One region of the Shewanella halifaxensis HAW-EB4 genome, then DNA from elsewhere that is predicted to be linked to it. Evidence: predicted binding sites of a transcription regulator. Region 1 holds the regulator's gene; each other region holds the start of a gene.
The links. Region 1 encodes sigma-54, which starts transcription at its own class of promoters, with help from an activator protein. Its sites were predicted from a motif close to GTTGGCACGNNNNTNGNNT; they were not measured.
Positions count from the first base shown of each region.

Region 2: a site for sigma-54 is predicted at 1,976-1,994, ahead of flgA (flagellar basal body P-ring formation chaperone FlgA). Genes of this name have one in related genera too.
Region 3: a site for sigma-54 is predicted at 1,675-1,693, ahead of fliE (flagellar hook-basal body complex protein FliE). Genes of this name have one in related genera too.
Region 4: a site for sigma-54 is predicted at 3,424-3,442, ahead of SHAL_RS12525 (YccF domain-containing protein). Genes of this name have one in related genera too.

Region 1 covers NC_010334.1:4,502,105-4,507,116, reverse strand. The annotation lists gene rapZ (RNase adapter RapZ) at 1-721, opposite strand, end outside; gene ptsN (PTS IIA-like nitrogen regulatory protein PtsN) at 930-1,373, opposite strand; gene hpf (ribosome hibernation promoting factor) at 1,376-1,663, opposite strand; gene SHAL_RS19155 (RNA polymerase factor sigma-54) at 1,693-3,156, opposite strand; gene lptB (LPS export ABC transporter ATP-binding protein) at 3,293-4,024, opposite strand; gene lptA (lipopolysaccharide transport periplasmic protein LptA) at 4,021-4,578, opposite strand; gene lptC (LPS export ABC transporter periplasmic protein LptC) at 4,650-5,012, opposite strand, start outside.
Region 2 covers NC_010334.1:1,718,982-1,723,993, reverse strand. The annotation lists gene SHAL_RS07340 (CheR family methyltransferase) at 1-786, opposite strand, end outside; gene SHAL_RS07335 (chemotaxis protein CheV) at 927-1,847, opposite strand; gene flgA (flagellar basal body P-ring formation chaperone FlgA) at 2,134-2,841, shown strand; gene flgM (flagellar biosynthesis anti-sigma factor FlgM) at 2,989-3,303, shown strand; gene SHAL_RS07320 (flagella synthesis protein FlgN) at 3,379-3,804, shown strand; gene SHAL_RS07315 (LPP20 family lipoprotein) at 4,499-4,945, opposite strand; gene SHAL_RS07310 (FlgO family outer membrane protein) at 4,946-5,012, opposite strand, start outside.
Region 3 covers NC_010334.1:1,742,085-1,747,096, reverse strand. The annotation lists gene fliF (flagellar basal-body MS-ring/collar protein FliF) at 1-1,249, opposite strand, end outside; gene fliE (flagellar hook-basal body complex protein FliE) at 1,292-1,624, opposite strand; gene SHAL_RS07445 (sigma-54-dependent transcriptional regulator) at 2,161-3,513, opposite strand; gene SHAL_RS07440 (sensor histidine kinase) at 3,506-4,630, opposite strand.
Region 4 covers NC_010334.1:2,901,475-2,906,486, reverse strand. The annotation lists gene SHAL_RS12540 (cytochrome-c peroxidase) at 1-568, opposite strand, end outside; gene SHAL_RS22630 (PGPGW domain-containing protein) at 831-1,040, opposite strand; gene SHAL_RS12535 (substrate-binding periplasmic protein) at 1,332-2,126, shown strand; gene SHAL_RS12530 (alpha/beta fold hydrolase) at 2,174-2,971, shown strand; gene SHAL_RS12525 (YccF domain-containing protein) at 2,968-3,375, opposite strand; gene SHAL_RS12520 (pyridoxal-phosphate dependent enzyme) at 3,687-4,622, shown strand; gene SHAL_RS22915 (hypothetical protein) at 4,894-5,012, opposite strand, start outside.

The sequences.
Region 1 (5,012 bases):
GATAGCTGCGATTGTTGCGCTCTAAGTCAGGTAACCAAGTCTCGAGTAGATCTTCGATCTGTTTAATAAACTGATTGACTCGAGGACGTTCATTTAAGAAGTCTTGTACTGGTTTATCGAGTCCTGTCATTGGGCGCAAGTCTGGTTCCCAATGGGGATTGGGTAAAAAGCGAACATCAAACATAAAGTCGGCTTCGGTCGGCATGCCGTGCTTAAATCCAAATGATTCAAAATTGATCATCAGTTCTTTATCAAGGTTACCGAGCAAGATCTCACGCACCTGATCGTTAAGATCATAGATGTTGAGAGTTGAGGTATCGATATAGTGGTCGACGATATTGGCTAGCGGCTCAAGTGAACGCCCTTCTATTTCAATTGCTTCTTTTAACGATACATTATCGTGAGATAGAGGGTGTAGACGACGAGTCTCGTTATAGCGTTTTAGTAGTACTTCATCGCTAGAATTAAGGAAAAAGCTAAGTAACTCAACTCCATCAGGTAAGTTGGTTAGGTGCTTAATAAGCTCGCTTTCTTTTTCTGGTAGGTTACGGATATCGACGCTGATCGCTACAAGATTGGTGTTTCCAGAGAGCTCTTTGAGTAGTGTGCCCATCATAGGCAGAGGCAGATTATCGACACAATAATAGCCGAGATCCTCTAGCATTCTTAACAGAACGGATTTTCCTGAACCGGAGCGACCTGAGACTAAAACAAGCTTCATCGTATGACTACCTGATAGAGATTTAACTAAATGTTTGGATTTTGTGATTATGTTGTACAAGTATATAGATTAACGTCTTTAAGGCTGAAAGCAAGAATTTGAGTGGGTAATAAAAAATAAATAATATTGCAGTAATAATTACTTAGGTCTTTAAATCATCAATGCATCATTGGAACAATGATAATAATTTAAAGACCCGAGTAAGACGCTACTGAGTAATGACTTGGTATAGCTCCGATTCATTACTGGTTTTTCTCAACTGCTTAACAACTGCTTTATCGTTGAGTTTTTCAGCCATACAAGACAGTGTCGCTAAATGTTGCTCACACTGTTCAGATGGCACCAGTAGAGCAAATAAGATATCGACAGGCTGCTTATCGATTGCGTCAAATGGGATAGGAACTTCACATTTAACCAATACTGCAACGGGACGGTCTATATTTGCCAGCCTTCCATGAGGAATCGCTATACCATTACCTATACCCGTGCTACCCATTTTTTCTCTCGCCAAGAGACTTTCAAAAATTTCTTGTGAAGAAAGGGTAGGGTACTGGACAGCAGCAATATCACTGATTAGCTCCAGTACCTTTTTCTTACTGCCCGGAGTGGCGCAGGTGGTGCACTCCGGCTGCAGGATGGTACTTAGTTCCATCGTTAGTGTTTAATCAGCTTCTCTTTGTGTTTAATAACCTGACGATCTAGCTTATCGATCAGGGAGTCTATCGCAGCATACATATCTGCGTGTTCCGAAGTGGCAAATACTTCCCCTTTTTTAAGGTGGATTTTGGCCTCGGCAATCTGCTGCATTTTCTGTACATTCAAAATAACGTGCACATTATTGATCTGATCGAAATGTCGTTCAAGCTTTGTGAATTTATCTTCCACATAGCCGCGCAGTGAAGCGGTAATTTCTATGTGATGTCCTGTCAGGTTGATTTGCATTATCGATCCTCCATGTGCCTAATTTTGAGTTATAAACTCTTACGTTGGTTTGAGGGTGGGATCAGCATTGCTTCGCGGTATTTCGCGATAGTACGTCTAGCTACTTTAATCCCTTGTTCCGCCAGAAGTTGGGCCATTTTGCTGTCGCTTAATGGTTTCTTCTGGTTTTCAGCAGCGACTAACTTCTTAATAAACGCCCTAATTGCTGTAGATGAGCACTCTCCGCCGTCGTCTGTACCGACATGGCTCGAGAAGAAATACTTGAGTTCGAAAATACCCCTTGGGGTATGCATATATTTTTGTGTGGTAACCCGTGAAATGGTGGATTCATGCATTTCAACGGCTTCGGCAATGTCATTTAATACCATAGGTTTCATGGCTTCTTCGCCGTACTCAAAAAAGCCTTGCTGAAATTTAACGATACAATTTGTTACCTTTAATAAGGTGTCATTGCGGCTTTCAAGGCTCTTAATAAACCACTTTGCTTCTTGAAGGTGGCCGCGAATAAACTGTCCATCGGCCTGATTAGTCGTGCTGCGTGCCATAGAAGCGTAATGCTGGTTAACATTAATCTTAGGCATATAGTCAGGGTTTAGCTCCACCACCCAGCGGCCTTTTTTCTTGCTAACAGACACATCCGGGATGACATATTCATCTTTACTGCGGGCTATTGCGAGACCAGGTCTTGGATTGAGCGTTTGGATCAGTGTGATAGCATCACGCAGGTCATCTTCTTTGAGCTTGGTTTTACGCATCAGCTGCCTAAAATCACGGCCAGCAATAAGGTCCAAATAGTCTTTAATCAGTAATCTAGCGTTATCTATATGGGGAGTATCGGCTGCATACTGCGCAAGTTGGATAAGTAGACATTCGCTTAGATTACGCGCGGCAACGCCGATAGGGTCGAAATGTTGAATCCGTTTTAAAACGGCCTCAACCTCATCGAGTTCAGTCTCTGGGTCGCCCATCGCTTCGAGGATCTCATCACAGCTTTGAGTTAAATAACCCCGCTCGTCGATTGCATCGATAATTGCAGTCGCGATAGCAAGGTCATTATCTGAAAATGGAGTGAGATTCTTTTGCCATTCAAGGTGCTCGTATAATCCTTCGCTAGTCTCACCCTGAAAAGGCATATCATCTTCACGACTCACGCCTGAGCTGGCGTTCGAGGAGACGGTATAGACTTCATCCCAAGTGGTATCCATCGGTAGCTCATCGGGCATGGAGTCTTGGGTTAGGGCATCAGAGGTTTCAACGCTTGCGCTATCTTGGATTAGCTCACTATCGGAGTTACTTGAAGACTGGTCTTCATCGTTGAGCATGTCGCCGTCTGATTGCTCTTCATCTAACTCCAGTAGCGGATTAGAATCTAATGCTTGTTGGATCTCTTGTTGCAGCTCTAAAGAAGACAGTTGTAACAGGCGAATAGCCTGCTGTAACTGGGGAGTCATGGTGAGCTGTTGACCCATTTTGAGCTGGAGTGACGCTTTCATTTTACCGCTATTCCCTACACTGTAGTTAAACGTTAAAGCTCGCTGAACTGGCGAAGGTTGCTCAAAAACTCAATACTTTGATTTTGTGTGGAAATAATTCCATATTGAGTTTTTTAGCTTCCATACTGTGAATTAACTATAGCCTGAATTGTTCACCTAAGTACACAGCTCGAACTTGTTGGTTGTCCAAGATTTCGGCAGGTGTGCCTTCGGCAATGAGATTTCCGTGGCTTACGATGTAAGCGTGCTCACAAACATCTAATGTTTCGCGAACATTGTGATCGGTGATTAGTACACCTAGGCCGCGACTCTTAAGTTGCTCAATAATCTTTTTGATATCGATAACTGAAATCGGGTCTACACCGGCAAATGGCTCGTCTAACAAGATAAACTTTGGATTAGCCGCTAGTGCTCTAGCAATTTCAACACGGCGGCGCTCACCCCCTGACAATGCCATACCTTGGCTGTCACGAATATGAGTGATATGGAACTCTTCAAGCAGATGCTCAAGTTGTTCTTCACGTTGCTCGTTATTGATGTCATGGCGAGTCTGTAATACCGCCATGATGTTGTCACGCACAGACAACTTTCTAAAAATACTGGCTTCCTGAGGCAGATAACCAATCCCTTTACGAGCGCGCAGATGCATAGGATCGAGTGTAAGATCGTCATCATCAATAAAGATCTTACCCTTATCACTCTGTACTAGGCCTACCACCATGTAGAACGTGGTTGTTTTACCTGCACCGTTTGGCCCAAGTAAACCGACAATCTGACCCGTCTTTACGGTTAAACTAACATCTTGTACGACAGCGCGATTTTTATAGCTCTTCGCAAGATTAACCGCTCTTAAAGTGATTTGCTTCATTGCTGTTCCTGCTGTTCCTGCTGTTCCTGCTGTTGCACTGGTGTTTCTGGTTTCTCTTCCTGATAGGTTTCAGGCTGAATAATGGTGATTACTCTATCATCGCCTTTACCTGAACTTTCAGCGATAAGTTGTTGTAAACTAATGTTGTACTTGATGCGATTACCGGTGACCTGACTACCGTCTTGCGCTAGAGTCGCGTCGCCGACTAAGGTCAGGGTGCGCGTCGCAAGTTCGTAACGGATCTCTTTGGCGCTAGCCGTTGCTGGGCGTCCATCGTCCATTATCTGGGTATAGGTGGCTGGGTTGCCTGTTGCCACAAGGGTTTTACCGCTCTTATCTTCTTTTGAGAAAACACGCAGTTTATCAGCATTCATCTTGATAGAGCCTTGGGTCACTTCGACAGGTCCAAAGAAGATAACCTGATTATTCTTAATATCGGCTTCTTGGCTTGCGGCTGCAATTTTCACTTCTTGCAGCAGATCATCGACCTTAGCAACAGAACTGAAACTTAGCAGGCAAAAAAGGCCTGCAAGGATAGATAGATTGTATTTCATAGCGTCCTTCTACTCAGCTAAAGCACTTTATTGAGCTAGCTCGAGTGTAAAATTGTTCAATATGTTGGGCGTTAATTAGCTTGGTAGATACCTTCTACTTGGCTGATTAGTTTTACGCTCTGGGCATTCAAGTCGGCATACAAGCCTAAACCTTGAATGACAAATTCGTTGCCAGTGACGTGGATAATTTCATCTGACGTCATAATCATAGTATTCAAATCAAGATCTAAATAGCTGGTGCTTAACGTCTGTATCGGCTCTTCTGGGCTAATAGAGTCGATAATAACATTGTTTTCTAGCGTTACCTTGCCAGTCACTTTATTAAGGCTGCCTTTGTCACTTTTTAGTCGCCATTGAGCCAAGCCATCATCAGGGAAAATGAGATAAACAGGCTCAGTAAAATAGGTCATGTTGACGCTATCATAGTGCTCCAT
Region 2 (5,012 bases), 2.4 Mb from region 1:
AAATTCGTCAGACAGACCCGCAATAGACTCCGATGCGCCTAAAAACAAAATGCCGTTAGGATTTAACGCGGCAGCAAATTGCCGTAGGATTTTCCGCTTTGCCTCAGGTGAAAAATAGATCAACACATTACGGCAAAAAATAATATCGAACTTGCCTAATAAGGTATAACTTTCAAGCAAGTTATGCGCTCGAAAGTTGACTAATCGCTTAACATTGTCTTTAACGACCATGTTGCCCGAGGGTAAAACATCAAAAAACTGACGTTTGCGTTCATCGGACAAGCCTCGACCTAATGCAAGATTATCATATTCAGCACCTTTACAACGCTCAAGCATAGATGGCGATAAATCGGTTGCCAAGATCGCTGCACTCGCGGGAAGACTACCAGGCTTACGCTGCTGATGCTCTAGAATCGTCATGGCTAAAGAATAGGGCTCTTGCCCTGAGGAACAGGCAGCAGACCATATCTTAACTGGACGGCCTAAACGACTAAATGTGGGTAAAATGGCGTTCGATAACAACTCGAAAGGATAACGATCGCGAAACCATAGTGTTTCGTTTGTGGTCATAGCATCGATAACCTCAGTGCGCAGTTGACGCTCTGTCGGTTTCATCGAATGTTTAACCACATCTGATAAGGACGGCAAGTTGTACTTGCCCATTAGAGGCGCTAACCGGCTACGCACCAAATACTGCTTATTTTCTCCCAACACAATACCACTGTGTTGTTCTAAGAATAATCTAAATTGATTGTACTCATTCTCAGCAAGAGATCTATTTGCCACTCTAATATCCTAATTTAATAAAACAAACCACATTAGCCAAAAAGACATTGACCACAGGCAAAAACGAACGCAGCGTTATACCTTAGCATCAACACAAACACAAGCAAGGGATCGTTTCCCTCGATGCTAAATAATGACGACTAAAGACTTAAATGCTTGTTTACCGCTGCAGCTAACTCATCTGGATTAAATTTAGCAATAAAATCGTTAGCCCCTACTTTTTGCACCATAGCCTGATTAAATACACCACTTAACGAAGTATGCAATACCACTTTGATATTTTTCAGCTTAGGATCATCACGAATTTCTGCCGTTAATGTATAGCCATCCATTTCTGGCATCTCGATATCAGAAATGATCAACGGGATCTCAGTTGAAACATCTTCAAGCTCAGCAGACATGGCTCTAAGTTTTTCTAGCGCCTCTTTACCATCTTTGGCGGTATCGATCTGCAGATCGAGTGAGGTGAGCGCCCTAATAATCTGCTTACGTGCGACCGAAGAGTCATCAATCACCATGATGTGGTAATGCTGATCTCTGTCAATCGTTAAGGCATCATCTAACTCTTTACTGATATTGGTATTAACGGGTGAGATTTCATCAAGAATTTTTTCAACATCTAAGATCTCTACTAACTCATTTTCGATCTCAGTTACCGCAGTTAAGTAAGAGAATTTACCCGCCCCTTTTGGAGGTGGCATAATCGCTTCCCAATTCATATTAATAATTCGCTCAACAGAACTGACTAAGAAGCCCTGAACGCTGCGGTTATACTCAGAGATAATAATGAAGCTATTTTCAACACTCTCGATTGGACGCCCACCCGTTGCAGCGCTCAAGTCTATCACCGAAATAGTCATACCACGCACATGGGCAACACCACGTACCTTAGAGTTTAACTTAGGTAGATTCGTTAACGGTGGACACTGCAGCACCTCTTTAACTTTAAAAACATTAATACCGAATCGTTGACGTCCATTTAGCTTAAATAACAATAATTCTAGGCGGTTTTGTCCAACCAACTGAGTCCGTTTATTTACTGATTCGAGAATATTCGACATACATTTTTTGCCTTGTACCTACCTGGGTAGGCGATATCTATTTCAATTTAATTAATGTGTGTAAATCAGTGATGCAAATACTCGTTATAATCTGGCCACATCCGCATTATTTCACACAACCAACACTTTTAGGCACATTACTTGCTTATTTGAAGCTATCCAAGCGAGCATGGCTTTTTTCAGTCAAACTAATGACGCCAACTAATCCAAAAGGATAAAGATGACTGCAGTTCAGCACATAACACAATATAGTCGCATTTTAGCGAATCAAGCCACTGCATTCATTATGAAAATCTATTTTGGCTCATTTTTATTAATACTTTTGCTACCAACTTTAGCATACGCCACTACAGCTGCCAGTATTCCTTCTGTATCGACCATCTCTCGATTAGCTATAGCGGCAGTTGAAGAAAAAATTGAGGCCCCTGCAAAAGCAAGGATTAATATCACACCCCAGAGTCTAGATACCCGTGTCAACCTGCCCAATTGTTACTTACCCATAACCGCTGAGATTGCCAGTGACCGCGCGATCCGCCGAAACAATACCGTAAAAATCAGTTGTAATAGTCCTGACTTAAGTTATCCATGGCAGATGTTTGTATCCGTAAGAGTCGATATTCTGTACCCCGTTGTGGTCGCAAAATCGACCATGGGCCCAGGTGACCTTCTCTCTAGAGGTGATATTGAACTCGAATACATTGAACAAACCACATTACGGGGGCATCAATTTGAAGAGATCTCTGAAGTGGTGGGAGCGCGGCTAAAGCGACGCGTCGCACCTGGGCAACCGATTTTTGCCAACCAACTCTGTATTGTTTGTAAAGGTGATAGCGTGTCGATATATGCTCGTTCTGAAAACTTTGAAATTAAAACCGTTGGTGAAGCACTGCATGATGCTAATGTTGGCGATAAAGTTCGCATAAAGAACAGCCACTCGCATAAAAACCTCGATGCACGCGTCACTGGCGTTGGCCAAGTCGAAGTAAGAATGTAAGAATGTAAGAATGTAAGAATGTAAGAATGTAAGAATGTAAGAATGTAAGAATGTAAGAATGTAAAAATATAAAAAATCCTAAAGTAGCGAGTGATACTGCCGATAGTATGGGTAAGAAACTCTCTTTATTAACTGTTGGATCTCAAAATGGCTATTGATATTAAACAAATAAACCCTCATACCAATACACGTATCGGTACGGGTTCTAATGCAAAAAATGCAGCGGTTCAAACACCCGCAACTCCTGCGCCAACGATTCAGAAAAGTGATTCTGTTTCGATTACCGCACAGGCTCAACAGATTCAAAACGTACAAACTAAGATGGCCGACATGCCTGAAATAGACCAAAAGAAAGTCGACGAAATTAAAGCAGCAATTGCTGAAGGGCGTTATAAAATCGATCCTGAGAAGCTTGCCACTAACATCGCAAACTTTGAAAATGAGCTTAAAGACTTAAGTTAAGCTGTATCTACTCGCTATAAGCCATAACGGGTCAAAAGCTGCGAACTCAATAGAGCGAAAATTAACAAGGCCATTATGACAAATTTATCTCAACTCCTTAGCTCACAACACCAAGTGTTGACTGAGCTAAATTCGGTTATTAGCCAGGAAAAACAAGCCTTGCATGCACAGCAAGCCGATGTTTTGTTGTCGTTAGCCAGCACTAAGGCAAACCTATTGGCAAGCCTGAAGCAAAATGATGAGATAATTGCGCAGCAGCCCGATCTTGCCTTGTTAAATACAGACCCAGAGTTGTCTCAGCAAGTGAGTCACGCAAAGGCATTATTGGCCGAGTGCCAACAGCGAAATGCAGAAAATGAATCGTTAATTGAATTGAGTTTAGCCAGCTTAAATCGATTTTCACAAGCGTTACAGGTCAGCCGTAACGCGTCTAGCCTGACTTATGATGGTAAAGGCAAAACCTCCAGTATTTCAACGCTTGGAAATAATTTAAAAGCGTAAAAGAAGGCCCTAGGTTCTAGGTTCTAGGTTCTAGGTTCTAGGTTAAAGCCAAGACGAACGGCCTGCGGCCTTACGACACGTGACTTCGCCACTACGGAACGCTTCGCTTACGGAAAAGAAAGTCTCAAAAACAACGGCATAAATGCCATCCTAGAAGGATTGCGCCCTAGGTTCTTCTTCGCTTTCTCGGCTTTCCCTGCTTCTAACCCGTCTCAGCTTGTCCGGCCCTTAATTGTCTCAGCTCTTCCAGCCTTTAACCGTCAGCGCAGCGCTCGTTGAGTGTGTCTGCGAGCGTTCCGTCTTCCGTGAGCAAAGCGTTCGTCTCAGCTTGTGCTTTTTCTGGCACCTCGAAGCGAAGTACCCTAGATTCTTGTTAGCTTGTACCGTCAGCCCAGCGCTCGTTGAGTGAGTCTGCGAGCGCTCCGTCTTCCGTGAGCGAAGCGTTCGTCTCAGCTTCTGCTTTTCCTAGAACCTAGAAGGACGAAGTCCGTCCTAGAATCTAAAAGTAAGCCTGCGAACGTCCTAGTAACTTCTTAGCTTTAACCGTCAGCGAAGCGCTCTGTGAGTGAGCCTGCGAGCGTTCCGTCTTCCGTAAGCGAAGCGTCCGTCTCAGCCTTTGCTTGTGCTTTTCCTAGGATCTCGAAGCGAAGCGTCCTCGAAGTAAGCCTGCGAACGTCCTAGAACCTTCTTAACCTTAAAAATACGTAATCTCTTTGACTCGCTGTGAGCGGTGTTGTTGCTGATACAGCGCCCACACTTGCTCAAAATCCAGCTCGAGTTCTGTCACATAGTGCTCACCCGCAGGGTAACTCTTTAACACTTTAGCCCCGCGGATCACTCCTGATACCGATGCTTGAATTTCATCGCCCGATAACATCCACTCCCTGACCTGGCTGCTAGCACTCAACTGCTGACCATAAACTTGCTCGGCAAGCTCTCGATAAGCCGCTATTTTCGAGGCCTGCATAGCCATCAAAACCCGCTGAGAATGTTCGGCTGCAGGCTGAGTGTCCAGCGGTGCATAACCGATAGCGGTCAATTTAGGAAAAGATGTTGGCGCCTCAGTTTCATACTGCACATACCTGTCTTGCACGGAGCAAGCACAAAGGCTTAACGCTGCAAATAAAATAATGGCTTTCATCTATTTATCCCCCACGATTGTTACTGAGCGCTGTCCGCCTTGGGCGTTCCGGTACAGTAGCCCATGC
Region 3 (5,012 bases), 2.5 Mb from region 1:
AGCCTACGGCCCCTTCCAATAAACGGCGAATATTTGCAAGCTCTTGCTCAGTGCGAGGTACCCGGTTAACACTGCCATCTTCTGCCATTGGCGCGTTTTTAAAATCAACTGCCACAGAAACACTCACACGGCGTAACGTGCCAATTTGCTGACGAGTATGACTAATCGTGGTATCGAGTTCGAAATTACGTGTCGCTTCTTTATGGGTACTACCAGAGTTCCGCGTTACCGTTTCTTCAGCATTGACCTCTTGTGGGATATCTGAAGCCATAGGAGGCTGATTCGATAGCGCGCCAGGTATACCGCCAGAGGTGCCACCATTAGAGTTATTTTCAACGACCATCTCGCTTCTTAACGACGGTAAATCTGGATTATAGCGCTTAGCCGTTTGCTCAACCGCGGTGAAATCCATGCTGACATCGACCTGAGAGGTGAAATTCTCTGGGCCTAAGATTGGCATTAAAATCGACTCAACCTTATTACGATACTCAGACTCTTTTTGTTGAACGATTTCAAGCTCGCGGCGCGCGATAGCGGAGCTGCCATCTTGAGTACCTGAGTTAAGCAGGCGGCCATTGGCATCGGTTACCGTGACTTTATTCGGCTCAAGGTTATGCACAGCAGAGGCAACGATATCGACTATCGAGTCAACTTCTTCTTGACTTAGACCACTGCGTCGAGTGCTCACAACCACGGTCGCACTTGGCTTAGAGCGGTTGCGGGCAAAGACGTTCTCTTTGGGTAGGGCTAAAATCACTTTAGCTCGAGTGACACTTTTTAGTTCTTCAATAATGCGGGCAAGGTTTTGCTCTTGGCTATGCTTTAGACGCGCTTGCTCCATGCGCTGGCTCACGCCAAAGCCACTGTCTTTATTTAGAAAGTCATTGTTTGCATCGGTATTATCGAGCCCTTCGCGGCTTAATAACATTCTCACATCTTGAAACTTATCTTCAGGGACCTTGACCACATCACCCTGGATCTCATACTTAACTTGATTGTTGTCTAGTACATCCAATACCTGCACCATCTCTGCGGTGCTCATCTGCCCTAGCGGACGATATTCAGGCTCTTGCGCCCAGATCATCACAAAAACAGCTAAGGCTAGACAGATAGCAAGCGCCAAAATCATCGTCACTTGGCGTAACATATCTACGCCGCCTAACGATCCCATTAAGCCAGGCTTATGTTCTTCTTGAACACCTGATGTTTGCGGGTTGGTTGCTAAACCAGAACCTGTACCTACGACCATTTCTGTACTCACTATTGCACCCTGTTTCTACGTAATAACGGCCTAAACAGGCATACTCATAATTTCTTTATAAGCTTCAACAAGCTTATTGCGCACTTGCACGGTTGCTTCAAAAGCAACGCTGGATTTTTCTCTGGCGATCACGGTATCAGATAATGTGACTGTGGTATCTCCCATATCGAGTCGAGTGGCTAGATTAGAAGCATTTGATTGAAGTTCGCTTACATTTCCAACAGCTTGCGACAACAGCTGACCAAAATCACTACCCGAAGTATTCTGTACTTGGCGAGCAATTCCGGTTTGAATGCTAGAAGTACCAATTTGACCATTAAGTGACTGCATCTCTTGCAGTAATGAATTTGCACCAATTTGCATACTTAGCTCCGATGTCGTTTTCTTGACGAAAATGTTGATATAGCTAGATAAAGCAAATAGCTTGCCAGTTTTGATAAAAGAAGGGGGAAGAGCTAAGACGAACAAACAAAGACGAACGGCCTGCGGCCTAGGGAACGTGACTTCGTCACTACAGAACGCTACGCTTACGGTAAAACGGATTAAAGCATAAACGATTTAGAGCCGAGACGAAAAAACCGGAAAATCTTGTACCATCTTAGCTTGTACCGTCTCTTCCTAGCCCCTTTTTAACGTAGGTCGGGATTTATCCCGACAAACCTTGTGTTTGCTCCCTGATTGATGGGCTGAAGCCCAACCTACAAAAAATTATTTTTGTGCTCTCATCTTGGTTCACAGTCCCAGCTTTTATCATCTCAGCTTTAACCGTCAGCGCAGCGTTCTGTGAGTGAGCCTGCGAACGTTCCGTCTTCCGTGAGAAAAGCGTTCGTCTTAGTCTTTGATTGTATAGAAGGACGCAGTCCGTCCTAGGATCTAGAAACGAAGCGCCCTTCTTTGCATTACGCCGGAATTTGAATGCCTGAATCACGCATTTTGGCCATCTTATAACGCAGGGTTCTGGCACTAATTCCTAGCTTCTCAGCAACGAGTTTTCGACTACCGTTACATTGAGTTAAGGTTTCTAAAATAATCACATGCTCTTGCGCTTTAAGCTCGTCACCTAAACCATCAAGCTCTGTCGGCTTATTGTCGGCTAATGGTGTGCTCTCGAGATTAAAATCGAGCTCAAGTGAATCGATAATAATGTCTGCTGCTGTGATCTCATGTGATCCGCACATGATCAACGCTCTTTGAACCACATTATCGAGCTCTCGTACATTACCAGGCCAACGATGAGTCAATAGCCGACGTGATGCGCATTCGCTCAATAGTGGCAACTCACTGCGATTAGCAATCAATGCATGCCGCTGCAGCAGATGCCTTGCCAAGGGCAAGATATCTGCTGGGCGCTGATTCAATGAAGGCCAAGTCAGTGGGAATACGTTAATACGGTAATAAAGATCTTCTCTAAACTCACCCGATGCTGCCATCGCCTTTAAGTCGCGGTTAGACGTCGCTAGCACTCGCACATCGAGCTTAATGGTTTTACGACCACCTAGACGCTCGACTTCACGCTCTTGAAGTACACGTAGTAGTTTTGCCTGTAGCCCGACTTCCATCTCAGAAATCTCATCGAGCAACAAAGTCCCACCTTGTGCTTGTTCAAACTTACCTGGGCACGCTTGATAGGCCCCGGTAAATGCCCCCTTTTCATAGCCAAATAGGGTGGCTTCAAGCATATTTTCAGGAATAGCAGCGCAGTTAATGGCGATAAAGGGTTGCTCTGCTCGCTGGCTATTCTGATGAATAAAACGCGCTAATACCTCTTTACCACTGCCACTTGGGCCCATAATCATTACTGATGCATCAGAGGCGGCAACGCGCTGTGCGAGTGCCAATAGAGCCAAGCTCTTTTCATCAGCAACGATGGGGGTTCCTTCTGCCGCTTTTGCCGGCAAATAACGAGAAACTTGGTTTAATAACACTTCTGGAGAGAAAGGCTTAGCCAAATAATCGACTGCGCCGAGTTTCATTGCATTGACCGCATTGTCGATAGTGGCATAGGCCGTCATCAATAAAACAGGGAGCTTAGGCTGATGTTGCTGCAAGTAATTGAGTAAACCAATACCGCCAATGCCCTCCATCTGCACGTCACTAATGACCAAGTCGAAGCGATCTGCTTTTAACGCTAAAATGGCCTCTTCAGCAGAGCCTACATCGACGCAATCATAATGCGCTAGCATCAAGGTATCGAGCAGCGCCTCGCGCAGTGAGGCGTCATCTTCTACAAGCAATAACTTACCTTCAGACATGCTGATTATCTCCAAGCACTTCTTTATTATTAATGGCCGTGATCAATGGGAACTTCAATGACGCAGTGCAGCCATTACCTGGATGACAACTGAACTGCATCATTCCACCGTGGTTATTGACAACCGATTGCACGACCGCGAGGCCAAGACCTGTACCTTGTGACTTAGTGGTAAAAAATGGCTCAAGAACCTTTTTCTGCATAGCGGCATCGAGTCCCTTGCCATTGTCAATCACATCGAGATGCAGCGCTGTTTGAGTATCGAATGCACGCAGAGTGATTTGGTTTGCACCGGCTTCGATGCTGTTCATGACTAAATTATTTATCGCCGAACAAAGCGCGGCATCATTGGCGCGGATCTTCTGTTTGGACTCATTATTAAAGACCAGCCTGCAGTTTTTCTGCTCCGCTATCGGTTGGCAGTTACTCAGCACATTATCAACCACTTCATCGATCTGTAAGATAGTATCGAGCTCCTGCTGGCGACCTTTGGCCATTAACAGCATATCGTTAACCTGATGCTCTAATTCATTGAGTCTATCGACTAGCTTGCCTTGAAAACGTTTTCTAGCGTCATCGGATATTCTCGGGCTTGCAAGGTTAGAGGCATACAATAGCGCTGCACTCAACGGCGTTCTGACTTGGTGCGCAAGTGTTGCCACCATTTTACCCAGTGCCGACAACCTTTGCAGGTGCGACAAGTTCTTTTGCAGTAGTCGAGTTTCAGTTAGATCGGTTAATACAATTAGCTGACCGGGCTCTGGCGTCAACGGCGTAATAGCGAGCTTAACTCGACGACCGTTACGCAGTGACACTTCATGGCCATCATCATCTTGTGGCGAAAACGCCCGATTGATAATTTGCAACCAACGCTGCCCTTCTAAAGGAGTGCCTAAAAGTTCAATTGCGACTGGGTTCGCTTCGGTAACAATACCATCGCCATTGATGATCACGACTCCTGAGGGCATGGCTTGGAGGATATGCTCCATACGATTAGACATATTCGCGGCTTGCTGAACATCAACCAACTGTGGACGCTTCGCCACACTTGCATGAGTTGCATCAGTGACGTTAGTTACATCAGTTGTATCGAGTTGTGGCTTCAGAATAGCGGACATGGTGACCCCGTCAAAAAAACTGCATTTGAACGGGTTAAAGCAGGATTTGTGCCAGTTGTTTAGTTCTAAGAAGGACGCTGCGCTGCTAGGACGTGACTGCGTCACTTCGAGGGCGGGCTACGCCCTGCTGGGAAAAGCTGAGACGAACAAGCAAACACGAACGGCCTGCGGCCTTACGGCACGTGGCTTCGCCACTACGGAACGCTGCGCTTACGGAAAAGATTAAAGCGAAGGCATAAATACCAGCCTAGATTAAAAGAAGGTTCTAGGTTCTAGGTTCTAGGTTCTAGGAAAGCATAAAGACCAAAGCTATGGCATAAATAAAACCTATGCAAGACTTTGCTTGTGCTTTTCCTAGGACCTATAAGTGAGCTTACGAACA
Region 4 (5,012 bases), 1.6 Mb from region 1:
CGTTGATGGCGTCTTTGTCGCCCTGCAGATACAGATCAAATGGTGCGTTTGGTGTGACAAGTGTTTTCTCAAACTCAGCAATCGCATCGGTGATCATATCGATGTTAACGTCTTTAGAGTCATAGACTTTTGCAAAACGAGCCTGATAAGCAGGCATAGAACGAACGGTGTCGACTGCCAATTCATGGGTGAAGTCCATCTCTTTTGGATTGGCAATAGGACCCGCTGCTTGCTCTTTTAGATCTTTTGCTCGACCGTCCCAGAACTGCGCAAGACCATATTCGGCGTTAAGTACAGTTGGTGAGTTAATAGGGCCTTCTTGCCAGTTATGACCAATTGATGTTGGTAGTGCATCAACGCCACCTGTAGACAAGTTATGGCAAGAGTTACATGAAATGAAGCCAGATTTGGACAGTCTTGGTTCGAAGAATAGCATCTTTCCAAGCTCAACTTTTTCAGGGTTAGTGATCACGGCTGCTGGAATGATTTCGATAGGTTCGTTCGCGGCATTTGCGTTAATCGATAGTGTTGAAAGTAGAGCGACGGAGATTAAACTAAGCTTGTTCATAATGGCCTCAAGTAAACATTGTAGTTTGTAGGGGTAATTTATGAGGCAATAATAGTTAGCTTTGAAAAAAGAAGATAACGCTTTGTTTCGATTAGGACTATCGTGGATTTGGATTAATATTTTGCGAGGTAGATCTCAGATTGACTACCTAATGTTAGGTAGGGTGAGTTTATTATTAGCTTGGTATGATGATTTTAGTTTTCCGAGGCACTCAATTAATGGGTAAAACCGTTTAAGCATCAACAAACTGTTTTACACTCTTCTATCTTAAGCGTCGAAGTAAAATCTTTCTGTCTAACCAACGCGCAGTTTGACTTAAATGCGCTTGGCTCTTTTTTAGCCAACACCTTGCCCAAGGATATTCAAGACTCAGTACCGCTAAACCAATAGGCAAAAGCAACCAAGCAGGTCCAGGGAGGACGATTAGTAAAGTACCTACAAGGGTGAGGCTTCCCCCTATGAGTGTGACCATCACTTTTTTCATCATTTGCCCACCCGTCTAATTTTGCTTGATTATGTTTTGCTTGATTATGAACTAGTTTAAACCAAAGCCAACGTCTTGATTTGAATTATTTGTAACAAAGGCTAATACAAATTGCATTAAGTATCTGTTCATTCAGTGGGAAGCGCTCAAGCGATCCAGTTCTGCTTTATCACCTCTTTGCCGTTATCCCAATCATTGACTAAAATTAGGGGGAGGTTTAGTTAAACTGGTACTGAACTCCTAGCGTTTTTGTGATGGTTTTAGTACGTAAAAGGCAAGATGGTGAACACGGATCTTACCGTTCTGATAAGACATAGTGTGGCTTGGGCTGGCTTTTTTAAAAGGCAAGCCAAGGTTGTCGTGTGTCTGTTTGTTTTATCCCCCCCCTGGGTGACTTATGCCGATACGCTGTATTTGACGTCAGTTCATTGGCCACCTTTCGCTGGAGAGCAGCTGAAAAATCAGGGCGCTTGCATTGCTGTGACAAGAGCAGCGCTAGATGCGGTTGGCCATAAAGTTATCGTGGATTTTTACCCTTGGAGTCGAGCGGTGAGAATGGCATCGCGAAATGATTCTAAATATCTTGGTTATCTACCTGAATATGCTTATCCAACAGACAAGTTTGTTTTTTCTGAGTCGATGGGCCGAAGTGGCTTAGGTTTACTGGAACAAAAATCTCACCCCATTAGCTGGACGCAGCAGAGCGACTTGAATCACTACACGATTGGAGTGGTTCAAGGCTATGTCAATACCACTGAACTGGACGGAATGATGGCACAAGGAACGCAGCCTTTTGAGGCGGTGGCGTCGGATCAACATAATGTGAATAAGGTGGCTACTGGTCGAGTCGATGCCGCGATTATTGATGAGCATGTGCTGCAGTATATTTTGGCTCAACCGAATATGGGGGCTGTTAAGAATAAGCTGCAATTTAATAAGAAGCTTTTAACTTATAAAGAGTTATTTGTAGCATTTAAAAATAATGAAGAAGGGCGAAAATGGCGAGATCGCTTTAATCAAGGCCTAACTCAAATTGATGTACAACAGATCTTAGAAACAAATATGCGTCAATAGTGCTACTTTTAACCTGTGGGCAAGACATAGAGTCTAGCGGAGCACTGATGGCGACAGTTGTACTTGTACGTGGTTTGATGCGTGATAAACGGCATTGGATTGGTTTTGAGCGGATGCTAAAACAGACAGTATTGGCTAACCATGACGTTATTTCAGTCGATACATTGGGTAACGGTGAGCTTGCCTCTAAAACGAGCCCATTAAATATTGAGGTATATGCAGAAGATTTATGCTGCAGGCTGCGCAGCGTTGAAGATAAAGACTGCTACCTTGTTGGTTTATCAATGGGAGGAATGATAGCCCTTGAGGCGGCCGCGAGACAGTATGGTGCTAACGGCAACGAAATCGCTCTAAAAATGGCTGACGCCGATGTAAAAATTAGAGGCATAGCGCTGATAAACACCAGTGCCGCAAACCTTTCACCTTGGTTTAAACGTTTTCAATTACGTGGCTTGCTGTTTGGATTTAAAAGTCGTCTTAAAGGAGCGGGGATCAATGCTATTGAAGCGACAGTGGTTGCGTTAACCAGCTATAAACAAAACCATAATCGCAAACTTGTTCGCAACTGGAGTCGCTATCGCGTAGAGAGAAAAACAAGACTTGTTAATGTACTACGCCAGTTCTGGGCCTGTAGCCAGTTCATCTGTCCGAAAAAACTGTATGCGCCTGTAGTGATCCTGAGTGGAACTAAAGATAAGTTGGTCCACCCTGATTGCAGTCAAAAGCTTGCTCAATATTATCAGAGCAAGCTTATTGAATTTGACCAAGCCGGTCATGACTTGAGTTTAGATTCACCCCAAAAGTTATGTGAGGTGCTTATAAAAGCATTTTTACTCGAACATTAGGCCTTTGCCACTACGGTCTGACCGATAGGAGTTAAGCTCAAAATTGCTAACTTAAGGTGCTGCAAGGCAAATGGAATTCCAATGATGGTTACCGCGCAGGCTAATGCATGGACGATATGGCCGATAGCTAACCAGATCCCGAAAAATAGGAACCAGATAATATTACCCACCATACCAAATGCGCCGGTTCCAATATCTTCACTGCCAGTTAATGTTCGTCTGCTAATAGAATCTTGCCCAAATGGCCAGAATGTCATCTCACCGATAACAAAACAGGCTCTGCCAAACGGGATCCCGATAATGCTAATGAAACAAAGCAGTCCGGCAAGCCACCATGCGAGTCCCATCACAAAACCGCCTAAAACAAACCACGCAATATTAAACACTAAACGAAGTACGGCCATTAATGGCTCCTTATATCTGGACCAACCCTTTTTGGGAATAATAAAGCTTAGCGATTTTCATGCCAACTCGTAAGTCGTTGTTTTTTTTGTGTTTGCGTTAGTATTGAATGTGCGGGATATCTATTTTGACTAATAGTTAGTGAATTTTACATTGAATAGTTGGCAGACTTACTGTGTCGCTTTTTGGTTGAAGTTGGGTTGATGCTATTTTTAACGCCGTAGTTACGGTATTAATTTCTTACCACGGATGGGGCAAAGGTTTAGAATAGACAGGTAAAAATCAATAATTAAGCATAAGAGTGAGTACTTCTTTGTTAGTTAATACCCCGGTAGAAACCCTATCTTTTAATGGCAAGCCTATTTATGTGAAACGTGATGATCTGTTAAGTGAAGCGTTTTCAGGTAATAAAGCGCGTAAGTTTGCTTATTTTCTCGATAATGATGTAACAGGCAAGTCCGTTTTGGTTGGTCATGGCTCTCCTGTAGCCAACTCTCTGTATTCGATGTCGGCATTGGCCAAGCTTAAGGGGTTACAACTCGATTTTTATGTCGACCATATTGCGGATCAGGTATTAGCTTCAACAGTGGGTAACTATGCGGCGGCCATTGCCAACGGTGCTAATGTCATTGATCTATCTAAATTGTCAGACAGGCAAGATTTGAGCTGTATTGAGTACATAGAACAAAAGGTTTTACCCAATCGTGATGAACTATTGTTTGTACCTGAGGGAGGGCGCTGTGAATATGCTAAGCATGGTGTTTACAAACTGGCGCAAGAAGTGATTGATTGGTGTAATTCTGAGCAGCTAAGTGAGTTGCGTGTTTTTCTTCCCTCGGGAACGGGTACAACGGCGGTGTTCCTGAGTGAATATATGGCGTTATATGCTCCTCACATCGAAGTGCTAACCTGTGCCTGTGTGGGAGATAACGATTATTTAAAACAACAATTTAGTGTTCTGGTTACCAACGAGCAATTACACCCTAGAATTGTTGATACAGGTAAGAAGTATCATTTTGGTAAGCTGTATAGGCCTTTCTACGAGATGTATAAGAAGGTGTCAGCATCAGGGATTGAGTTTGAACTGCTTTACGATCCACTCGGCTGGATGTGTGTCGAGAAGCTACTGAACACCGAAGCTGTGCAACCGATACTTTATATCCATCAAGGTGGCCTGCTGGGGAATGCGACTATGTTACCTAGGTATGAACGTAAATATGGCCAGTTAGATTTAAAAGCTCAGGTATAAAGCTTAGATTTAATACTCTTGGACTTAGAGCTTAGATTTATAAATGTAGATTTAACCGTTAAGTTTAAAAGTTAGCTTTGAAATTTGAGTGAGAAAGAAATTGTTCCATTTGGTTAGGCTAGATACCTTTAATAAGGTACGGCCTAAACCAAATGAATGCGACTAAATAGCTGAGTAGATGTGTCAGTCCTATTCGTTTGCCTATGAAGGCAAACATTCGATACGAGTGAGAGGAGGTGTATCGAAGAGTCAGGTTTTACTTGTTGTGAGCTTATTTATTACTAGACAGTAACCACTTCATAAATGTAAGCGCTTCTGTACGCTTAGAAAATGTCTGTCTATTTTTGCCTCGACTATCTGTAAAGGCGATTGATGTTTTGTTTACTGAAA